Linked DNA regions of Ketobacter sp. MCCC 1A13808. The protein of the gene in region 1 binds, or shares a complex with, the protein of each later gene. Links are inferred from orthologs where the notes say so. Each region holds a gene or a part of one and is shown in the gene's direction. Other genes may lie near its edges. The genes, in order: mfd and uvrA.

Region 1 (4,202 bases):
TCTTCCGCTTTGGAGTAGGCTCCAAGTCCCGCCAACCAGATCTGACTGGCGGATTCTTTAACCCGATCGGCCATTTGCTCGGCTAGCTGCCCTACCTGATTATCAGCTAACGATGCTTTTTTCCCGGACAAATTCATTTCATCCTCAGCAACATGATCTTCCGAGGCCGAAATCGGCGGTTTCATCCCTTCACTCATAATTCGCTTAACCTATTTTTGGGTGTAGCTGAACATAATATCAACTGCCGTTAGAATTATCATTCTAGCCGGAAATTGCCGGTATCCTATGCCCGATTCGAGCTAAATATCATCCTATTTCACTACAATACGCCCCCCTTTCTTTAAAAGCATGTAAAATGCGTGTTTTTCCAGAGCCAGTATTTCTTATCTCCCCCAATGACTATTGATTTTCTTAATAATTTTCCAAAAAAAGCAGGCGACCAACGGGTCTGGGCCAACCTACTGGGCAGCGGCTCTGCTTGGGCAATAAGCCAGGCTGCAGGCCAGCATGAAGGCTTGGTTCTGGTGATCACGGCCAATACCCAGCACGCCATTCAGCTGGAACAGGAAATCCCCTTCTACGCCCAGACTGACCTGCAGATATACTCCTTCCCGGATTGGGAAACCTTACCCTACGACAGCTTTTCGCCGCACCAGGATATCGTCTCGCAACGTCTATCCACGTTGTACCGGCTACCCACGCTCCGCAAAGGCATTCTGATTGTTCCCGCATCCACCTTGATGCATCGGGTGGCACCGGTCAGTTTCCTGCAGGGTCAAACCCTGATGCTTGATATCGGGCAGAAATTCGACATCGACAGTGTCCGCTCCAGACTGGAGCAGGCCGGGTATCGCAGCGTTGAAACGGTAATGGACCACGGGGAATATGCCGTACGTGGCGCTATCATGGACCTGTTTCCGATGGGCAGTCGCTTTCCTTACCGCATCGAATTGTTTGATGATGAAATCGATACCCTGCGCTCATTCGATCCCGAGACACAACGCTCTGTTGAAAAAGTGGAACAAATCCGACTATTACCGGCGAAAGAATTTCCGCTAAACGACCAGGCACGCGCTCGCTTCAAAGACAACTTTAAACAGCATTTTGATGTCGACCCCCGTAGCTGCCATCTATATCAGGATATCAGTGAGGGCCTGGCCAGCGCCGGCATAGAATATTATTTGCCGTTATTCTTCGAAAGCACCGCAACTCTGTTTGATTATTTACCCGACGATACACTGTTGATGACTGCTGAAAACCTGCAGGACAGTGCGGAACATTTCTGGAATGACTGCCTGAGCCGCTATGAAGATCTGCGCTACGATCGCGTACGCCCTATTCTTCCACCGCAGGATTTGTTCATCGCCGTTGATGAAATGAACCGGGCTCTGAAACTAAGACCCCGCATCGCAATGCGGTCCGGTGTAGGTGACGACAAACCTCATCACAGCACACTGCCCTTGTCCAAGCCACCGGAGTTGCCCGTTGATGCAAAGGCAACAAACCCGCTGATGCACGTCGAGTCCTATTGCTTAATGGCCCGTGAAGATAACAAACGGGTGTTATTCATTGCGGAATCGGCTGGTCGCCGGGACAGCCTTCTGGAATTGCTGAAGCGTATCCGCATTCAACCAAAGGCGGCGGAAAGCTGGACTGAATTTCTGACAGAAACCAGCGCCCCTCATATGATCGGCATTGCTGATATCAGCGCCGGACTGGAACTGGCCGATCCCCTGATTTCCGTCATCACCGAATCGCAGTTATTCGGCAACCGGGTTATTCAACAGCGTCGCCGCAAACGGGGTGACGACAACGCCGAAAACGTAATACGCAACCTGACCGAACTCAACACCGGGGATCCTGTTGTCCACATCGATCATGGTGTAGGACGTTATCACGGCCTGCAAAACCTTGAAATAGACGGGCAAAAGCAGGAATTCCTAACCCTGGAGTACGCCAACAAAGCCAAACTGTACGTGCCGGTCTCTTCATTGCATCTGATCAGCCGCTATTCCGGTGCCAGCGATACGCACGCCCCGTTGCACAAACTCGGCACAGATCACTGGAATAAAGAAAAGCGCAAAGCCGCAGAGCAGATCCATGACACCGCAGCAGAATTGTTAAATATCTACGCTCGCCGGGCCGCTAAACCCGGCCAGGTATTTGAAATCAACCGCGCCGATTATGAAATCTTCTGCCAGGGGTTTCCGTTTGAAGAGACTCCGGACCAACAAGCCGCCATAGACGCCGTAATCGGCGATTTAACCTCTGACCGCCCTACCGATCGCCTGGTCTGTGGCGATGTCGGATTCGGTAAAACCGAAGTCGCCATGCGCGCCGCCTATGTCGCTATCCAGAATAACAAACAAGTCGCGATACTGGTGCCCACCACGCTGCTCGCCCAACAGCATTATGAAACATTCAAGGATCGCTTTGCCGATTGGCCGGTCGAGATTGAAGTACTTTCCCGTTTCAAAACCGGGAAAGAACAAACCCAGGCATTAAAACAAATCGCCGAAGGCAAGGTGGATATCATAGTCGGCACCCACAAACTACTGCAGGAAAGCGTCCAATTCAGCAATCTCGGGTTAATTATTGTGGATGAAGAACACCGCTTTGGTGTGCGCCACAAAGAACGCCTGAAAGAAATTCGCTCTGAAGTCGATATGCTGACGCTGACGGCAACACCCATACCCCGGACCCTGAATATGGCGATGTCCGGAGTACGGGATATGTCCATTATTGCGACCCCCCCGGCAAAACGGCTTTCCATCAAAACCTTTGTCCGAGAAGATAATAGCAGCGTCACCAAGGAAGCAGTGCTTCGGGAATTGCTGCGTGGCGGTCAGGTCTATTTTCTTCATAACGAAGTGAAGTCGATCGAACGAAGGGCAGAAGAAATCCAAAAGCTGATTCCCGAAGCACGGGTCGTCGTTGCGCATGGCCAAATGCGGGAAAGGCAATTGGAACAAGTCATGACGGACTTCTATCACAAGCGCTTCAATGTATTGATGTGCACCACGATTATTGAGACCGGTATCGACGTTCCCTCTGCCAACACCATTATTATCGACCGTGCTGACAAGCTCGGTCTGGCCCAATTACATCAATTGCGTGGCCGGGTTGGACGTTCACATCACCAGGCCTATGCCTATCTGTTAACCCCTAACCCCAAAGCAATTACTGCCGACGCACGAAAACGCCTGGAAGCCATTGCCGAAGCGCACGATCTGGGTGCCGGATTCACTCTGGCCAGTCACGACCTGGAAATACGCGGCGCAGGTGAGCTACTGGGAGAGGAACAGAGTGGCAACATGACCAGCATCGGCTTCTCCCTGTATATGGAAATGCTGGAAGAAGCCGTTCAGGCAATAAAGGAAGGTAAAACGCCCAACCTGGACAAACCGCTACGCCAGGGCGCAGACATTAATTTACGCATCCCGGCGCTGATTACTGAAGACTACGTCCGCGATGTACATTCACGGTTGATTGCCTATAAACGTATCGCTAATGCGAAAGACGACGACGCACTGTTCGAATTACGGGTGGAACTGGTTGACCGGTTCGGCAGCTTACCTGAGTCGACCCAAAATCTGTTCCGCCTCACCAGTATCAAATTACGTGCCCAAGCGCTCGGCCTTGCCAAAGTGGATGCGGGACCAAAAGGCGGCCGCATTGAATTTGGCGCCGACACCAAAGTACATCCCCTAACCATTGTGAAATTGGTTCAGAATCAACCCCAGTTTTATAAATTAGAAGGCGCTGATAAACTCAGATTCCAGATCGAGAGTGAAACCGCTGAAGCGCGGCTGCAGCTAACCGAAGAAATACTCGACAAACTATCCCCGGCGAATGGTTCAAAATGAAATTAACTTTATCGAAAATTAATACTTTAACTTTAAGCCTGCTCCTCGCCCTGCCCTCCGGAATCGCGACCACAGCGTATGCCGATCAGGATAAGGCAAACTGGTACCAGGTATCACTGGTGGTATTCAAAAATAAAAACAGCCCGCTCGGCAACGAAAAATGGCGGCCACCGGCAGAACTGGAGCTAGCCTATCCTGAGGGTGCTATCGATTTGGAAGATGCGGCCAACATCAGTGGCAAACGCACGGCCTTCCGCACTACCGAGCCGACGGACACTGAATTTAAAGAAGTGCTCTCCAGCCTTAAATTAAGCTCAAATTATGAAGTCATGACCA
Region 2 (3,596 bases), on another replicon or contig:
AACTGCGCTGGCTATGGCACCCGCTCCCTGAAGGGCTCGGCCGATTATCACGCCATAAATTGATTCGGACTGCGCCGCAACCACGCTTCCGACACAAAATACAATTAACCCTAATATAATAACGGGCTTACGACCAATACGGTCAGACAATAAGCCAAAGGGGACCTGCAACAACGCCTGAGTCAGACCGTAAGCACCTATCGCGAGCCCAATTAGCTGAGGGGTCGAGCCCGCCAACTGCTCACCATAAATGGCAAAAACAGGCAATATCATAAACAAGCCCAACATACGCAACCCGAATAGGCTGGCAAGGGACCATGTGGCTCGAGCTTCTGAAGAGTTCATCAAAAAATCTTATCCGATCAAATTGGGCAGGATTCTACCACTGATACCCTCTCTCCCGAAGTGCTGGCGCTGACCAATGATCCACAAAGTACATTTAGTTTGTGTAACAGGCCCTTTTAACCCTCTTATCAGATCCACAATCCGGCTCAAGCCATCTATTAAGTAGTTCCCGCTGTACAATCCCTTTATACTTGCGGGTTTTCATTGGCGGGGGTAACGATGGACACCATCCAAGTACGTGGCGCACGCACTCACAACCTAAAGAATATCAGCCTGGACATTCCGCGCGACAAGTTTATTGTCATTACTGGCTTGTCAGGTTCAGGCAAGTCCTCTCTGGCCTTCGATACGCTTTACGCAGAAGGTCAAAGACGTTACGTAGAATCCCTATCTACCTATGCCAGACAATTCCTGTCATTGATGGAGAAGCCGGATGTTGATCATATTGAAGGGCTCTCTCCTGCCATATCCATAGAACAAAAAAGCACCTCTCATAACCCCCGATCCACTGTTGGCACCATCACTGAGATCTACGACTATCTGCGTCTTTTATATGCCCGCGTAGGCACTCCTCGCTGTCCAGACCACGACCTTCCCCTGGAAGCACAGACCATCAGCCAGATGGTAGATGATGTGATGGCGTTAGCAGCGGAAAATCGTTACATGCTGCTGGCACCGGTGGTACAGGACAAAAAGGGGGAGCACCTCCACTTATTCGAGGAGCTACGTGCTGACGGATTTGTTCGAGCGCGAATAGACGGCATTGTGGTGGATCTGGATCAAACCCCGAAACTGGATAAGAAACGCAAGCACACGATTGAAGTTGTGGTTGATCGCTTCAAAGTTAAAGCAGGCTTGGAATTGCGCCTTGCGGAGTCGTTTGAAACAGCCTTGAATCTGACGACGGGTACCGCTTTGGTGGTCAATATGGACTCTCCCAAAGAACAATCACTATTCTCTTCCAAATTCGCCTGCCCGGTTTGCAACTACAATCTCAGCGAGCTGGAGCCCAGGCTGTTCTCCTTCAACAACCCCGCAGGCGCCTGCACCACCTGTGATGGGCTGGGAGTAAATCAGTTTTTCGATGAAGACAACATAGTAGTTTCTTCCGAGCTCAGCCTGGCAGAAGGCGCAATTAAAGGTTGGGACCGGCGCAGTATCTACTACTTTCAAATGCTACGCTCACTGGCGGAGCACATCGGTTTCGACATTGACAAACCTTTTGGCAAACTTAACAAAAAAGCCCGCCAGGCCGTTCTCCATGGCACCGGAACCGATTCGGTGCCGTTCCATTACCTGAATGACCGTGGCGATGCCATCACCCGCAATCACCCATTTGAAGGCATCATCCCCAACATGGAACGGCGCTACCGCGAGACCGAATCGGACGCGGTCAGGGAAGAGCTATCCAAATTCCTAAGTGTGGCGGATTGCAGAACCTGTAACGGCTCTCGGCTTAACCGATCTGCACGCCATGTGTACATAGAATCGGCCACATTACCTGATGTCATTAAATTACCGGTTGGCGAATCACTAGAATATTTTAAGGCCCTAAAGCTTCAGGGCAAGAAAGGCGAAATAGCGGAAAAAATACTTAAGGAAATACGCGAGCGGCTGCAATTCCTGGTCAATGTGGGCTTGGATTATCTGTCTCTCAACCGCAAAGCTGAAACCCTCTCCGGGGGAGAAGCACAGCGCATTCGGCTTGCCAGCCAGATTGGAGCAGGCTTGGTGGGCGTGCTCTACATCCTTGATGAGCCGTCTATTGGCTTGCACCAACGAGATAACGAGCGGCTACTTGCCACGCTCACCCGCTTGCGGGATATGGGAAACACCGTCATTGTAGTGGAGCACGATGAGGATGCGGTCCGCGCCGCTGATTTTGTCATTGATATAGGGCCTGGTGCCGGCGTCCACGGGGGTGAGGTAATAAAAGCGGGCACGGTAGAACAAATCATGTCATGCCGCAAATCCCTTACTGGGCAGTATCTAAAGGGCACTAAAAAAATCGACATTCCAGCCCTGCGCAAAAGCATCGACCCTGAACGCACACTCATCATCAAGGGCGCTCAGGGTAATAATCTAAAATCGGTAGATCTTCATCTACCGGTAGGATTAATGACTTGCATAACTGGCGTATCCGGGTCGGGTAAATCAACCCTGATAAACAGCACTCTTTTTCCGTTAGCAACAACCTTACTAAACGGCGCAACCACACACAAAGCCGCTCCCCACACGTCCATCGAGGGGCTCGACCACTTCGACAAAGTCGTCGATATAGATCAAAGCCCGATCGGCCGCACACCCCGATCGAACCCGGCAACCTACACGGGACTATTTACGCCCATAAGGGAGCTGTTTGCTGGAACTCAGGAATCGCGCTCCAGGGGCTACGGGCCAGGCCGGTTTAGCTTCAATGTCAAAGGCGGACGGTGTGAAGCCTGTCAGGGCGATGGTGTCATTAAAGTGGAAATGCATTTTCTACCTGATATGTATGTACCTTGCGATGTATGCAAGGGCAAACGCTACAACCGTGAGACCTTGGAAATTCGCTATAAAACCAAAAACATCACCGAAGTACTGGCGATGACGGTGGAGGAAGCACACGAGTTTTTCGAGAATATTCCGGTTATAGCACGTAAACTTAAGACATTGGTCGATGTAGGTCTTTCTTACATTAGACTGGGCCAGTCGGCCACTACACTTTCAGGCGGGGAAGCGCAACGGGTCAAGCTATCCAAGGAGCTTTCCAAAAGGGACACCGGCAGCACCCTCTATATTCTTGATGAACCCACAACCGGGCTTCATTTTCATGATATAAAACAGCTTCTTGTTGTATTGCATCACCTCAGAGATAAAGGCAACTCCGTGGTAATCATTGAACATAACCTGGACGTCATAAAAACGGCAGACTGGGTGATTGATCTCGGACCGGAAGGCGGTAGCGGTGGCGGGGAAATAATTGCACAAGGTACACCAGAGCAATTAACGAAAATACGACAATCCCATACGGGTCGATTCCTAAAGCCGATTCTATCGAACCACAAATAAATCGAATCACAAGGCCAGCTTAAATACTTTGAAAAAGACGTATAAATTCCAACATTCTGCACTTCGATGCTTTATCTTTTGCTGCTCTAATCTGCCGCTGCCGGTGATGCGTGCAATTGGCCGCAGCTGCGGGTTGCTTTATTACATATTTAATAACCGCCGTGTAGACATAGCCCGCTACAACCTAAAATTGTGTTATC

The links.
Region 2: the proteins of mfd (region 1) and uvrA are in contact, whole or in part, in a crystal structure (PDB 4DFC), measured with the Escherichia coli proteins. The link is inferred for Ketobacter sp. MCCC 1A13808 from one-to-one orthologs.

What each region holds. Positions count from the first base shown.
Region 1 is NZ_VRKW01000004.1:396,400-400,601, forward strand. What follows is about bases 82-4,066. They hold mfd (transcription-repair coupling factor), read left to right. Parts: upstream 82-395; coding sequence 396-3,866; downstream 3,867-4,066. Other genes in these bases: FT643_RS11095 (phasin family protein), read right to left, coding at 82-197; FT643_RS11105 (CsiV family protein), read left to right, coding at 3,863-4,066. Also shown: more of FT643_RS11095, read right to left, coding at 1-81; more of FT643_RS11105, read left to right, coding at 4,067-4,202. UniProt on the Escherichia coli protein: Couples transcription and DNA repair by recognizing RNA polymerase (RNAP) stalled at DNA lesions. Mediates ATP-dependent release of RNAP and its truncated transcript from the DNA, and recruitment of nucleotide excision repair machinery to the damaged site.
Region 2 is NZ_VRKW01000019.1:14,789-18,384, reverse strand. Bases 218-3,596 are described here. They hold uvrA (excinuclease ABC subunit UvrA), read left to right. Parts: upstream 218-564; coding sequence 565-3,396; downstream 3,397-3,596. Other genes in these bases: FT643_RS20965 (lysophospholipid acyltransferase family protein), read left to right, coding at 3,425-3,596; FT643_RS20975 (MFS transporter), read right to left, coding at 218-345. In the rest of the region: more of FT643_RS20975, read right to left, coding at 1-217. UniProt on the Escherichia coli protein: The UvrABC repair system catalyzes the recognition and processing of DNA lesions. UvrA is an ATPase and a DNA-binding protein. A damage recognition complex composed of 2 UvrA and 2 UvrB subunits scans DNA for abnormalities.